Pelobacter seleniigenes DSM 18267: one gene and its partner. The protein of the gene in region 1 interacts with the protein of each later gene in a pairwise test. Links are inferred from orthologs where the notes say so. Each region holds a gene or a part of one and is shown on either strand. Other genes may lie near its edges.

What was found.
Region 2: the proteins of N909_RS0122695 (region 1) and rpe interact in binary tests that used the Escherichia coli proteins (3 or more experiments, as listed by UniProt). The link is inferred for Pelobacter seleniigenes DSM 18267 from one-to-one orthologs.

What each region holds. Positions count from the first base shown.
Region 1 is NZ_JOMG01000005.1:314,223-320,701, reverse strand. The notes cover bases 1,091-4,011. They hold N909_RS0122695 (PfkB family carbohydrate kinase), read left to right. Parts: upstream 1,091-2,055; coding sequence 2,056-2,967; downstream 2,968-4,011. Other genes in these bases: N909_RS0122690 (HAD-IIB family hydrolase), read left to right, coding at 2,912-4,011; N909_RS0122700 (autotransporter assembly complex protein TamA), read right to left, coding at 1,091-1,808. Outside these bases: N909_RS0122705 (translocation/assembly module TamB domain-containing protein), read right to left, coding at 1-72; more of N909_RS0122700, read right to left, coding at 66-1,090; more of N909_RS0122690, read left to right, coding at 4,012-5,095; N909_RS0122685 (sucrose synthase), read left to right, coding at 5,254-6,479. UniProt on the Escherichia coli protein: Catalyzes the ATP-dependent phosphorylation of fructoselysine to fructoselysine 6-phosphate. Functions in a fructoselysine degradation pathway that allows E.coli to grow on fructoselysine or psicoselysine.
Region 2 is NZ_JOMG01000002.1:993,259-999,620, reverse strand. What follows is about bases 1,455-4,258. They hold rpe (ribulose-phosphate 3-epimerase), read left to right. Parts: upstream 1,455-2,421; coding sequence 2,422-3,096; downstream 3,097-4,258. Other genes in these bases: N909_RS0107280 (FAD-dependent oxidoreductase), read left to right, coding at 3,766-4,258; N909_RS0107285 (hypothetical protein), read left to right, coding at 3,109-3,528; rsmB (16S rRNA (cytosine(967)-C(5))-methyltransferase RsmB), read left to right, coding at 1,455-2,313. In the rest of the region: N909_RS0107305 (plasma-membrane proton-efflux P-type ATPase), read left to right, coding at 1-236; N909_RS0107300 (universal stress protein), read left to right, coding at 309-758; more of rsmB, read left to right, coding at 958-1,454; more of N909_RS0107280, read left to right, coding at 4,259-5,790; N909_RS0107275 (molybdopterin-dependent oxidoreductase), read left to right, coding at 5,883-6,362. UniProt on the Escherichia coli protein: Catalyzes the reversible epimerization of D-ribulose 5-phosphate to D-xylulose 5-phosphate.

The DNA of each region.
Region 1 (6,479 bases):
CCAACCGCAGCCAGCAAGCATTGCCGTGGTCACCAGGATCAGGCCTGCCAGAATGACACTGAGCCTTACCATCCGATCCCCACACTGAAATGAACCCGATATTTATTCTTTGGTTCCCCGACCTGGCGCGCAAGATCAAGCCGTAGCGCACCGATCCGGGTATAATAGCGCAGCCCGATCCCGGCCCCCTGCTTCAATTCATAATCATTGAAGGAATTAAAGGCATTGCCGATATCATAGAACATGGCCACTCCGTAATCTTTGAAAAAGCGCCGTTCCAATTCCATTGATGCGGCCAGCATATGCTGGCCGCCAACCACATTGCCATCCTCATCCTCCGGACCCAAAGATTGATAGGCATAACCGCGCACGGTTTTGTCGCCACCAGCAAAAAACCGTAGTGAGGCCGGTAAGGTATCGAAGGGATCGTCGAGCCAGGTGGTTCCCCCTTGCAAGCGCACCAGTAAACTGAAGTTTTCGGAAAGCGGTTGCAATCCGGTCACCTGGCCGATGAGCTGAACCAGACTGGTATCAGACACCACACTCTGTTGGCTCCCCTGCAGGGTCAGCTTGGCCTGAAATCCCCGCCGGCCCTGCAGTGGATCATCCACCGCGGTCCAGGCCAGCCTGATCCCCGGCAGCAACAGTTCGGAGGCGTCCTCTTCGTCGGCAATGCGGGAAAATTCGGAGCTGTAACGAATAAACAGCGATCCGCTCAGACGTTTCGACAAGGCTCTCTGGTATTCGATTTCGCCAAACAGTTCCCGGCTGAGATAGCTGTCGGTATCTTCCCGGTTGATACCGGCATGGAGCAAAAGCTGGCTGTCGATGCGTCTGGAATCGGGGATAATATAGGTCGACAGCAGAGACTGCTGGCGTTCGGCAAGAAGGATATTTCCCTTGAATTCGTGCCCCCGCTGCAGCAGGTTTAAATTCCGATAGCGGAGCGAAAGCCGCCCTCCGGTATCTGTGCCATAACCGATTCCGGGACGTAGTTGATGCCTGGGCATCGGATCCAGTTCGACCAGAACCGGGACGACCTGATCCTTTTTTTCTCCCAGCAGGGGCCTGACCGCAGCTGTTTTAAAAAGATCCGCATTGATAAAATTCAACTGACTCTGATTCAACAGCCGATAACTGAACTTTTCCCCTTGGTTGTAGCTGAGAAAGCGGCGTAGAAATTTGTCCGGGTAACTCTCCTCACCGGAAAACCGGGTTTCCCCAAAACGGTATCTGGCCCCCGTATTCAAGGTTAAAACAATGGCGGCAGTCCTTTTTTCTAGGCTGACACGGATTTCGTGTGCACTGTAATCGGCATCAAGAAATCCACTGTCTAAGGCCTCCTGCTGAAGGGTGCTCTTGCCCTGCTCGTAACTGCGTTGCAGCAGAATATCGCCAACCCGCAGTGGAAACGCGGCCACAGCCTGCTGCAGACCGGTATCGGTTTCTCCGGGGCCGCGCAGCTTGACATCCAAACTGGTCACGCGCAATGGCTCCCCGGCAGCTACGGTTACGGTTAAGACAAACTCGTCGGCATGCCGGCTGACGGAAGTGTTGATCTGCGGATAAAAATACCCGTAAGGCTCAAGAATATCTTTCACTTTTTGCGGCAGGCGTTGTTGATAACGGTTCAGCCAATTCTGGTTGATCTGGTCGTTCTTTACAATCCCCGGCGGCAGGTCCAGTCCCGTGGCAAGAATGCTTTTGAGCTCCTTGTCGACCCCGTCGATGTCCATGCGCAGACTCTCGGCGCAGCCCACGGAAGCCGCCATCTGGAAAAACAGTAAGAAGAGAAGAAAACGGGTCATGAGGACTCATTTCAGCAGGATATCAGTAAGCCGAAAGGATCATTTGTCAGCCGACGGTAACAAACCAACACTTTCGCTCAATACAAGGGCTCTGTCCACAGTCCATTGTAAAGCATCTTTGCCAGTTCTTCAAAAAACGGCCCGTTCAAACAGCCTGCGACCGGTAACAGAGTCGTGAAATTTGAAAAGCCCACCTAGCCTGTTATACTTTTCCCAACCGAATGATAAAAACTATAGAATTTTACTTATGCAACGTCTAAACCGCCCTCTCCTTTTCGGGGAGGTTCTTTTTGATATTTTTGCCGATAAATCCGTCATCGGCGGGGCTCCGTTCAACGTCGTCCGCCATCTCAAAGGTTTCGGATTAGAACCTCTGTTCATCAGCCGCATCGGCATGGACGAACTTGGTCAGCAGATCCTGGCACGGATGAGACACTGGCAGCTCGATACCTCCGCGATCCAGCTTGACCCGGACCATGAAACCGGTCAAGTGTGGGTCGCGGAACAGGCTGGGCAGCCGAGCTATACCATCAGGGAAAATCAGGCCTACGACCATATCCAGCCGGTCTCATGCAAAGGAGACCAGGACACTGTGTTCAACCTGATCTACCATGGAACCCTGGCCCTGCGCGAAGAGAACAACCGCAACACCCTTGCAAAAATCACTGCCGAGTTGCAAAGCCCAATCTTTGTCGACCTGAATTTGCGTCAACCCTGGTGGCAGCCGGAAATCGTTCAGACAGCACTGCAGAACGCAACCTGGGCAAAAATGAGCCTTGATGAACTAAGAGAGGTGACCGCCTTTTCCGGTATTGACATGTCCTCACTCGCCGCTGCCGCCAAAACAGTCACCGCGCGCTACCGGCTGAAAACACTCTTTATAACCGACGGCGAAAACGGCAGCTACTGCTGGCAAGATGGTGCTATGGACTATCAAGCGGCGCTGGAACACCACTCCTTCAAGGACAGTGTCGGGGCCGGAGATGCCTTTACCGCCGTTTGTATCCTCGGCTTACTGAATGGCTGGCCGACGAAATTGAGCCTGGCAAGGGCAGCGGCCTTTGCTGCCGCGATTTGCGGAGAGCGCGGCGCATTGCCCAGCGATGAAGCTCTCTACCGAACGATCTCCGCAGGATGGGAAGCAGGTGCAGAAAGATAAGGGACTATACATCGTATTAATCAGTATTCACGGCCTGATCCGCGGGAAGGACCTGGAACTGGGGCGCGATGCGGACACCGGAGGGCAAACCAAATATGTAGTCGAATTGGCCAGAGCCCTGGGCCAGCATAAGGACGTCGAACGGGTGGAGCTGTTCACCCGTAAGATTGTCGACGAGCGGGTTGCGGAAGATTATTCCGTTGATGCTGAACCTCTCGGCGACAACGTGCATATCATCCGCTTAGCGTGCGGACCACGTCGCTATATTAAAAAAGAAAGTCTGTGGCCGTATCTGGATATTTTTTCCGATAACGCCATCAAGCATTTCAGGAAAATGCGGGCCGTTCCGGATTTGGTCCATGCTCACTATGCAGACGCCGGCCTGGTTGGTGCCAATCTGTCCAATATCCTCGGAGTCCCCCTTATCTTTACCGGGCACTCCCTCGGCCGCGAAAAAAAGCGCCGCCTGCTTGAGAACGGGTTGACCGAGGAGACCATCGAAAAACGCTACAATATGGCCAGACGCATCGAGGCCGAGGAAGTCGCTCTCGATAACGCCATCATGGTCATTGCCAGCACTCAGCAGGAAACCAGCCAGCAGTATGCCGACTATGAAAATTATCGGCCCGATCAGATGCGGGTTATTCCGCCTGGTGTCGATCTGGACAGGTTCTATCCGCCCAGTCGCAGAGGCCGTTATCCGGCCGCGATCAGTTACTTGAAAAGATTTCTGAGCGAACCGACCAAGCCCTGTATCCTCGCCATCTCCCGAGCCGATGAGCGCAAAAACATTATCTCCCTGCTCAACGCTTACGGCACCAGTCAGCAACTGCAGGAGCTGGCCAACTTGATCATTATCGCCGGGAATCGGGACGATATCCGCCACATGGATAAAGGGACCAGGCAGGTTCTCGAAGGCCTGCTGCTGGGGATTGATAAATTCGACCTGTACGGCAAGGTCTGTTACCCAAAGCAGCACAATCCCGACGACATTCCCGAGTTGTATCGACTCGCAGCCAGGTTTCACGGGGTCTTTATCAATCCAGCGCTGACCGAACCTTTCGGATTGACCCTGATAGAAGCGGCCGCCAGCGGTTTGCCCATTGTCGCCACCAACGACGGCGGTCCCCGGGACATCATCGATAATTGTCATAACGGGATTCTGATTGACCCGTTGGATGAAGAGCAAATTTCCACGGCACTGACTGAAATCCTCGGCACCCGGGACACTTGGCGGACATCTGCGGCCAACGGTCTGAAAGGGGTCAAAAAGCACTATTCCTGGGACGGTCATGTTCGCAAATACCTCAGCAACCTGAATAAAAAACTCCGGCAACGCAAAGTCAACAAGCTGTTCGCAGCCAGAAAAACTGTGATTCCTGCGGCCAGGAAGCTCTTGGTCAGCGATATCGACAATACCTTGCTTGGGGATCGGGCTGCCGCGGCCAGGATAGCCGAGGTGCTGCGCGCCAGTCAGGGTCAGCTCGGTTTTGCCGTCGCAACCGGCAGGCGGGTTGAAAGCGCCAGGGCAATCCTCAAGGAATGGAATATCCCGGAGCCGGACATCTATATTTCTGCCGTAGGGACCGAAATTCATTACAAAGGCAAGGAACCGCGGCTGGACCGAAACTGGGCCAACCACATCTCTTATCAATGGGAACCGGACAAAGTCCGCAGTCTGCTGGACAACTTGCCGGGCCTGGTGCTGCAGGAAAAGCGGGAACAGCGGCAGTTTAAAATCAGTTATTTCTATGATCCGGACAAAGCACCTAAAGCTGGAGAGATGCGGCGAATTCTGCGCAACAACAACGTTCACGCCAAGCTCATCATGTCCCATGGCCAGTATCTTGATGTCCTGCCGATCAGGGCCTCCAAGGGACATGCGGTCAGGTATCTGGCGATGAGTTGGGGGTATGAATATGAAGACATCCTGGTTGCCGGCGATTCCGGCAACGATGAAGAAATGCTCAACGGCAACACCCTCGGGGTTGTGGTCGGCAACTACAGCAAGGAACTCGGACGGCTGAGAGGGAAGCATGCCATCTATTTCGCGACCGCCACCTACGCTGATGGCGTGCTCGAAGGCATGCGGCACTATGATTTTCTCGACAATTTGCCAGAGGGTTGAAAAACCGCCTGCCCTGCCCATGGAGTGGTGCCTCATGAACAATGCCAGCCGGTTCGATTCTTGATTTCAGAAGAGCGGGGAAAACGCATTTATCGAGCCTCCCTGAAAAAATCTGCACTGTGATTTTTTCAACAACCCGCTGAGAAAGGACGCTAACCATGCTGAACAAACTCAAGGAATTTCACAATAATCACCGCAGCGCTATCTATTCCCTGTTCCAACAGCTGCTGCAGAAAGAAAGCGAAGGATCTCCATTTCTGTTAAGGAGCGATATTCAGAAACTCTACAACGATTTCCTGGACTCCGAACAAGGGGCTCAGCTGAATAAGTCGATCATGAGCGAACTGTTTTCCAGCGCGCAGGAAATTTCTCGGAGCGAACCATGGATTTACCTGGCCGCGCGTGTCGCCATCGGCAAATTCCGCTACTTCCGTATTCATAGCGAAGAAGTCGAAATCGACGAGATCGATGTGACCGATTACCTGGAATTCAAGGAACGCCTGGTCGGCTATACTCCTCCTACTGATGAATTCCTCCTCGAGTTGGATATGACCCCCTTCAATCGTGATTTTCCCAAGCTGCAGGAACCCCGCTCTATCGGCAAAGGGGTTGAGTTTCTCAACCGCCAGCTGTCCAGCAAATTGTTTGTCGAAGCCAGTGACGGCGACCGGATGATGCTTAATTTTCTGCGCGTTCACCAGCACCGTGGGACACAGCTGATGCTTAACGGCATGGTCGATGACGTCGACAGCCTGCAGACGGCTTTGCGCAAAGGGGTGCGTTATCTCAATCAGGTTGATGCCGACGCCGAATGGGAGGACGTCCATGCCACCTTGGCCAGCTACGGTTTCCAGCCCGGCTGGGGCCGCAAAGTCGAGGACATCCTGGCCATGTTCCATATGCTGATGGATATCCTGGAAGCACCAGATCCGACCATTCTTGAGCAGTTCCTTGGCCGCATTCCGATGATTTTCAGTATTGTCATTGTTTCCCCCCACGGTTTTTTCGGCCAGGAAAATGTTCTCGGGCTGCCCGACACCGGCGGTCAGGTCGTCTATATCCTCGACCAGGTCAGAGCCCTGGAAAAAGAGATGAAGGAGCAAATCTATCACCAGGGGCTGGATATTGAACCGAATATCGTCGTTCTCACCCGCCTCATCCCCGACAGCCATGGAACTTCATGCAACCAGCGCGAAGAACAGATCGCCGGGACCTCCGGTTCGGTCATTCTACGGGTGCCATTTCGCAACGAAGGCGGCGAAGTGCTCAATCAATGGATTTCCCGATTTAAAATCTGGCCCTATCTGGAACGCTTCAGTCGTGAATCCGAACGTAAGCTGCTGTCTTACCTCGGGGCCAGGCCGGATCTGATCATTGGCAACTA
Region 2 (6,362 bases), on another replicon or contig:
CCAAAGTTCTGTTCGGGGCCATTTTGGGAACCCAGATTCTGGCTGCAGCCATTGTCGGTTTCGGCTTCCTGGTGGCGCCGGTGTCCTGGACTTTAATCGGTTATGTGTGGATTTACTGCCTGTTCTGGTTCCTCGTCGAGGACCGGGCCAAACTCTTTTTGTATAACCGGCTGGACGCGGGACAGCAACGTTCCACAGGGGTTGTCGGGAGTCCCAGGGAACATTTTTCATCCTGACCAAGCAATGAGCCGGAGCCTGCGCTCTGCTCTGATACGGCGCAGGCTCCGTAACTGTTATGGAGGAATATTATGAATGAATTAAAACAAGTCTTAGTCGTCTGTCAGTCAACCCAGGAATGTCGTAAGGCAGTCCGTTTCGGCACCATGATGGCGGAAAAATTCGGCTCGGAACTCTCGGTCCTGCATACCTATCATAATGTGTTCGGTCTGGAAGGCTGGAACCTGCCGATCCCCAAGCAGATGGTGGAAGATGGCTATCAGCAAATGCTTGACGAAACCAAGAAGAAGATCGGCCAGATGGTCAAGGCGGCCCGGGAAAAGGGAATCAAGGTCGAGGTGCTGGTCCGCGAGGGTAAGTTGATTGATGAGCTGTTCAAGCTGGTCGAAGCGGAGAAGATTGATCTGCTGGTGCTTCCTTCCCATCCGGAATGGCGCCTGGAACACTTCTTTTTCGGGCGTGAGAATGAAGCTATCCTGCGCAAATTGCCCTGTTCCGTTACTTTTGTGAACGAGCAATAGGCCTTTGAATGATGGCTTAAAAGACGACTTGCCGCTCTGCTGAGCGGTTTCGGAAAAAATAAAAGAACCCTGGCCGGCAAAGCTATCGGTTCTTTTATTTTTTCTGTTGCTGTGGTTAACTTCAGGACACTTTCGCCAGGACAGTATTCCGGGAAGATTTTCAACCCTTTCGGTAGCAACCAATTGAGAAGAAAAACCATTGACTTTACGACCTGATGACAGCCCGCGACGGGCAGCGTATGAAATTCTCCTCCGGGTGGCCGACGGAGCTTATGCAGACATGGTGCTGGATGCGGCTCTCAACCGTTCCACTTTGGACGGGCGTGATAAACGCCTGCTGACTGAACTGGTTTACGGGATTCTGCGTTTGCAGGGGCGGCTCGATTTCGCCCTGGCTCAATTCTGCAGCCAGCCCCTCAAACGTTTGCAGCCGGAAGTGTTGTGGCTGTTGCGGCTGGGCAGTTATCAATTACTGGAGCTGGACCGGGTGCCGGCCCATGCAGCGGTCAGCTCCACGGTTGACCTGGCCCGCGAAGTCGGTTTTGAGCAGGTGACCGGGTTGGTCAATGGGGTTTTGCGTGCCCTGGAACGGGGGCGGGCGGAGATCCCCTGGCCGCCGCCGGCCAAGATCAAGCCTTATCTGCAGCATGTCTGCAGTATGCCGGTCTGGCTGACCAAAGAGGTCATGCGCCAGCTGCCGAACGCCGAGGCGCAGGCGTTGGGGGAAAGCCTGACCGTCGCGCCGCCGCTGACCCTGCGGGTGAATACCCTGAAAATCGACCGGGATGCTTTTCTGCAGGCCTTGCAGGCCGCCGGGCATCAGGCGCGCCCCTGCCGTTATGCCGGCGCCGGGGTGATTGTCGAGCAGCGCGGCGAACAGCCGCTGCCGGGGGATGAGCAGGGTTGGTATCAGGTGCAGGATGAAGCGAGCATGCTGACCGCCGAACTGCTCAATGCCCGGCCCGCTCAGCGCATCCTCGATGCCTGCGCCGCACCGGGCGGGAAAACCACTGCGTTGGCCGCTTTGACTGACAACCGGGCCGAAATCATCGCGCTGGATAAATATCCGCAGCGGGTTGAACTGATCCGTCAGGGGGTGGCAAGGTTGGGCTGTCCGACGGTGACCGCGGCCGAATGCGATCTGACCCGGTTACCGGAATTCCTGGAGCCGCAGAGTTTTGATCGGGTCCTGCTCGATGCCCCCTGCAGCGGGCTCGGGGTGCTGCGGCGTAATCCGGAAGGGCGCTGGAACAAATCCTCGGCTAACCTCAGGGACCTGGCTGCGTTGCAGCAGCTGCTGCTGAACAATGTCGCCACCCTGGTCAGACCGGGCGGGTTGCTGCTGTATTCGCTCTGTACCTTCAGCCACTGTGAGACGGATGAGGTGGTGGAAGATTTTCTCGTCGCGCATCCGGACTTTGCGCTTGAGGATCTTCGTACCGAGTTTCCGGCCTGGCAGGACCTGTTTACCACAACGGGGACCATGCGGACTTATCCTCACCGTCACGACGGTATGGACGCCTTCTTTGCGGCACGTTTTCGGCGTTGCAATTAACGCCCTGCGCGCGGTAGAAATAGAGTTGTGCCTGGATCGTTTCACCTGATTGCGGGCCCCGGGTCCGCCGCGGTCGGGCCGCAGACACTTTTTCAATCGGATAGGCTGATGATTAAAATAGCTCCTTCTATTCTTTCCGCTGATTTCGCCCGACTGGGGGACGAGATCAAGGCCATTGACCGGGCTGGCGCCGATTATGTTCATATCGATGTCATGGATGGTCATTTCGTCCCGAATATCACCATTGGACCGCTGATTGTCGAAGCTGTCCGGCCGGTGACCGAACTGCCCCTTGATGTCCACCTGATGATCGAAAATCCGTCCCGCTATATTCCTGATTTCGCCAAGGCCGGCGCGGATCTGATTGTCGTTCATGCTGAAGCTGAAAAGCATCTGCATCGCACCGTGCAGCTGATCAAGTCCCTCGGCAAGAAAGCCGGGGTGTCATTGAACCCGGCCACGCCGCTCTGTACTCTCGATATGATCCTGCCCGATCTGGACCTGGTGCTGTTGATGACCGTCAATCCGGGCTTTGGCGGACAGTCGTTCATCGACAGTTGCCTGCCGAAGATCGCCCAGCTGCGGCGTCGAATCGACGAGCTCGGACTGGCTATCGAGCTGGAGGTGGACGGCGGCGTCAAGACTGATAACATTGGCAGCATTGCCGCCGCCGGGGCTGATGTCTTCGTGGCCGGCAGCGCCGTGTTCAACAGTGCTGACTACGCGGCCACCATTCATAGCTTGCGAACTTCCGCCGAACAGGAACATCCCTGCCGCGGCTGACCAGGAGATCCGATGTCTTTGCGCCATGTTCTGTTGTTATTGCCGCTGCTGCTGGTGGTGGGGTGTCTACCTGCACCTAAAATCGGCGCCGATCTGCCGAACCTGCTGAAGGGGTTCAGCGAGTCGATGCGCTGGAAAGATTATCAGACGGCGGCAGGCTATCTGGCTCCATCGGCCAGGGAGGCGTTTCTCAACGACTTTGTGGATGACAAGGATCTGCAGGTGGTGGGCAGCGAGTATAAAAATGTCAATATCCAGGACGATGATCAGAGTGCCCTGGCCACCTACGTGCTTGAATATTATCACCTGCCGTCGCCCCGCCTGCAGGAGTGGCACTGGCGGCAACATTGGATACATCTTCAGGAAAAGGGGGGTAAATCAGGGACTTGGGTGATCGAAGAGGCCCCTGACGAGCTACCTTGGAAACGCTGATATTGTCCTGGGTTTGAACTCCTAACAAGTTGTTTTTTCTTATCTTTATTCGTTTTTAGCGGGGTCCGTTCGGGGAAAAAATAGCCTTGATTTAAAACCTTTGTTTGTGGTATCTACCTGCATACTGTATACGATCCTGAACGCACTAAAATTGCCAGAGTATCTGGTTGATCTCCCCGTTTGGGGAAATTTCGACCTTCCTGCCGGGAAGGTCGAAGCAGGTCAGAGGAGGCCGGTTTGTCACAAGTTGCATTTTCCAGTTGGGGACGGCAGGTTATCGATAATCGTCAGGGCGGCACGGCTGAAGTCGACGTTGCCATGAAAAAACTCCCGGTGACCTTTGACGGCGAAAAGCAAATTGCCGCTTTCATGGGTTGGGACGGACTTATTCTCAATGATCCGTCCGTCGATGTTGTGGCCATGGCCGCTGAATATGCCCGCCGGGTCCAGGAAGATTTCTGCTGCGCAAAATGTTCACCGGGAAAAAAGGGCACCCGCGTCATGCAGGATACCCTGGCGCGGATCGTTGCCGGAGAAGGCACCGAGCACGACCTGGAGATCATCGAGAATATTGCCGAACTGCTGCAAAATTGTAAGTGTACCCTGTGCCAGACCTCGGCCGTGCCGATCATCGATACGGTCAAGCACTTCCGGGACGATTACCTGATGTATATCAACGGGACCCCGGAAGAGGCCAAAGCGGTTGATTACAAAGTTAAAATGACCGCACCCTGCCAGGATAAGTGCCCTGCCCATATTGATATCCCCGCCTACGTGGAAGCGATCAAGAATCGCCGCTTTGATGAGTCTCTTTCCATCATTCGAGAAAGCATGCCTCTGCCCGCGGTTTGCGGCCGGGTCTGTCCCCACCCCTGCGAGACCGCCTGTCGGCGGGCCAATGTCGATGAGTCGATCAATATCATGGTGCTCAAACGGACTGCGTCCGATTACGAATGGCAGCACCATCATCAGCCGCCCATGCAGCCGAAACCGAAAAAAGACAAGACTATTGCGATTGTCGGGGCCGGTCCGGCGGGACTGGCGGCGGCTTATTACCTGGCGATGGAAGGCTACCCCTGCACCATCTATGAAACCTTGCCGGAAGGTTTCGGCGGCGGCATGATCGCCGTTGGCATTCCGGCCTACCGGATGCCGCGGCATATCCTGCAGCGCGATATCGACATTATCTGTTCCCTCGGGGTGGAGATCGTTTATGACACCCGGGTCGGCAAGGATATCGGCCTGCTCGAATTGAAAGAAAAATATGACGCCGTGCTGGTCGCTCCCGGGGCGCACAAATCCAAGCCGATGGGGGTCGAAGGGGAGGACGAAGGCTATCAGGGCTTTTTGGCCGGTGGGATCGAGTTCCTCCGCGAAGCCTACATGGGTAAACCGACCGGGATGGGCAAGAAGGTCTGCGTCGTCGGCGGTGGTAATACCGCCATCGACTGTGTCCGGGTGGCCCTGCGCGAAGGGGCGGAGGAATCGGTGCTGCTCTATCGCCGGACCCGCAAGGAGATGCCCGCTGATACCTGGGAGATCGATGGGGCCGAGGAGGAAGGTGTCCAGTTTGAATTTTTGGTCCTGCCGAAGAAGATCATTGTCAACGAACAGCGCCAGGTGACCGGCGTTGAATGCGTGCGGATGGAGCTCGGTGAGCCCGACGACTCCGGGCGGCGGCGGCCGCAGCCGATCCCCGGCAGCGAGTTCATCGTCGAGTGCGACACCCTGATTCCGGCCATCGGCCAGGATCCGGATCTCTCCTTTATTACTGAAGAGAGCGGCATTTCCATCACCCGCTGGAATACCGTCGTCACCAAATTTGTGCCGTTGAAAAACGCTGCCGACCGCAGCCTGAACGATGTCATGGGCAATCCGCTGTCACGGACCCTGATGACCGATCGGGACGGGGTCTTCGCCTCCGGGGATGCCGAAATCGGCCCGTTGACGGTAGTGGCCTGTGTCGGCAACGCCCATCGGGCCGCCCGGGTTATTCAGCGCTGGCTGGAGGAGGGTGAAGCCTACCTGACGGACGAGGATTTTCACGAGGACATTCTCAGCCACCTCGGGGTTTACGACAAGAATGAGCCGGTCTCCTGGCTGGATGCCGTGCAGCGCTTCAATCAGAAAGAGGTCCATGGCAAGGAGCGCGCCAGTAAAGGAAATTATCGCGAAGTCGAACTCGGCTTCAGCGACAGCGAGGCGGTGCGGGAAGCTGAGCGTTGCCTGCGTTGCTATCGGGTGTCGATGATTGCTGTTTAACGGGATGAAATAATATCAAGAGGTTGTATCTGCAGTTGTTGTCTGCAATGGTCTTAAGACCGGATTCAGCCAGGATTTGAGGTGAGAGGAATATGGTCAACCTGACGATAGATGGCAAGACGATAAGCGTCCCCAAGGGAACCACAATTCTTGAGGCGGCACGGCGCTTGGATATTCATATCCCGACGCTGTGCTGGCTGGAAAAGATCTCGACGACCGGGGCCTGCCGAATCTGTGCCGTGGAGATCGAAGGCGTCGACCGGCCGATGACGGCCTGCAATACCCCGGTCAAAGAAGGCATCAAGGTCACCACCCAGTCCGAGCGCCTGACCAGAACCCGTAAGCAGATCATGGAACTGATCCTGGTCAATCACCCCCTTGATTGTCCGGTCTGCGACGCCGGCGGCGAATGTGATCTGCAGAATACCTGTTTTGAGTTGAACGTCACCCGCCAGGAGTTCAGCGCCGAAGATGTTCAACCCGCGCCCATTGACCATTGGCCGTTGATTCAGCAGGTTCCTTCCCGCTGTATTCTGTGTGAAAAATGCGTTAAGGTTTGTCACGAAATCGTC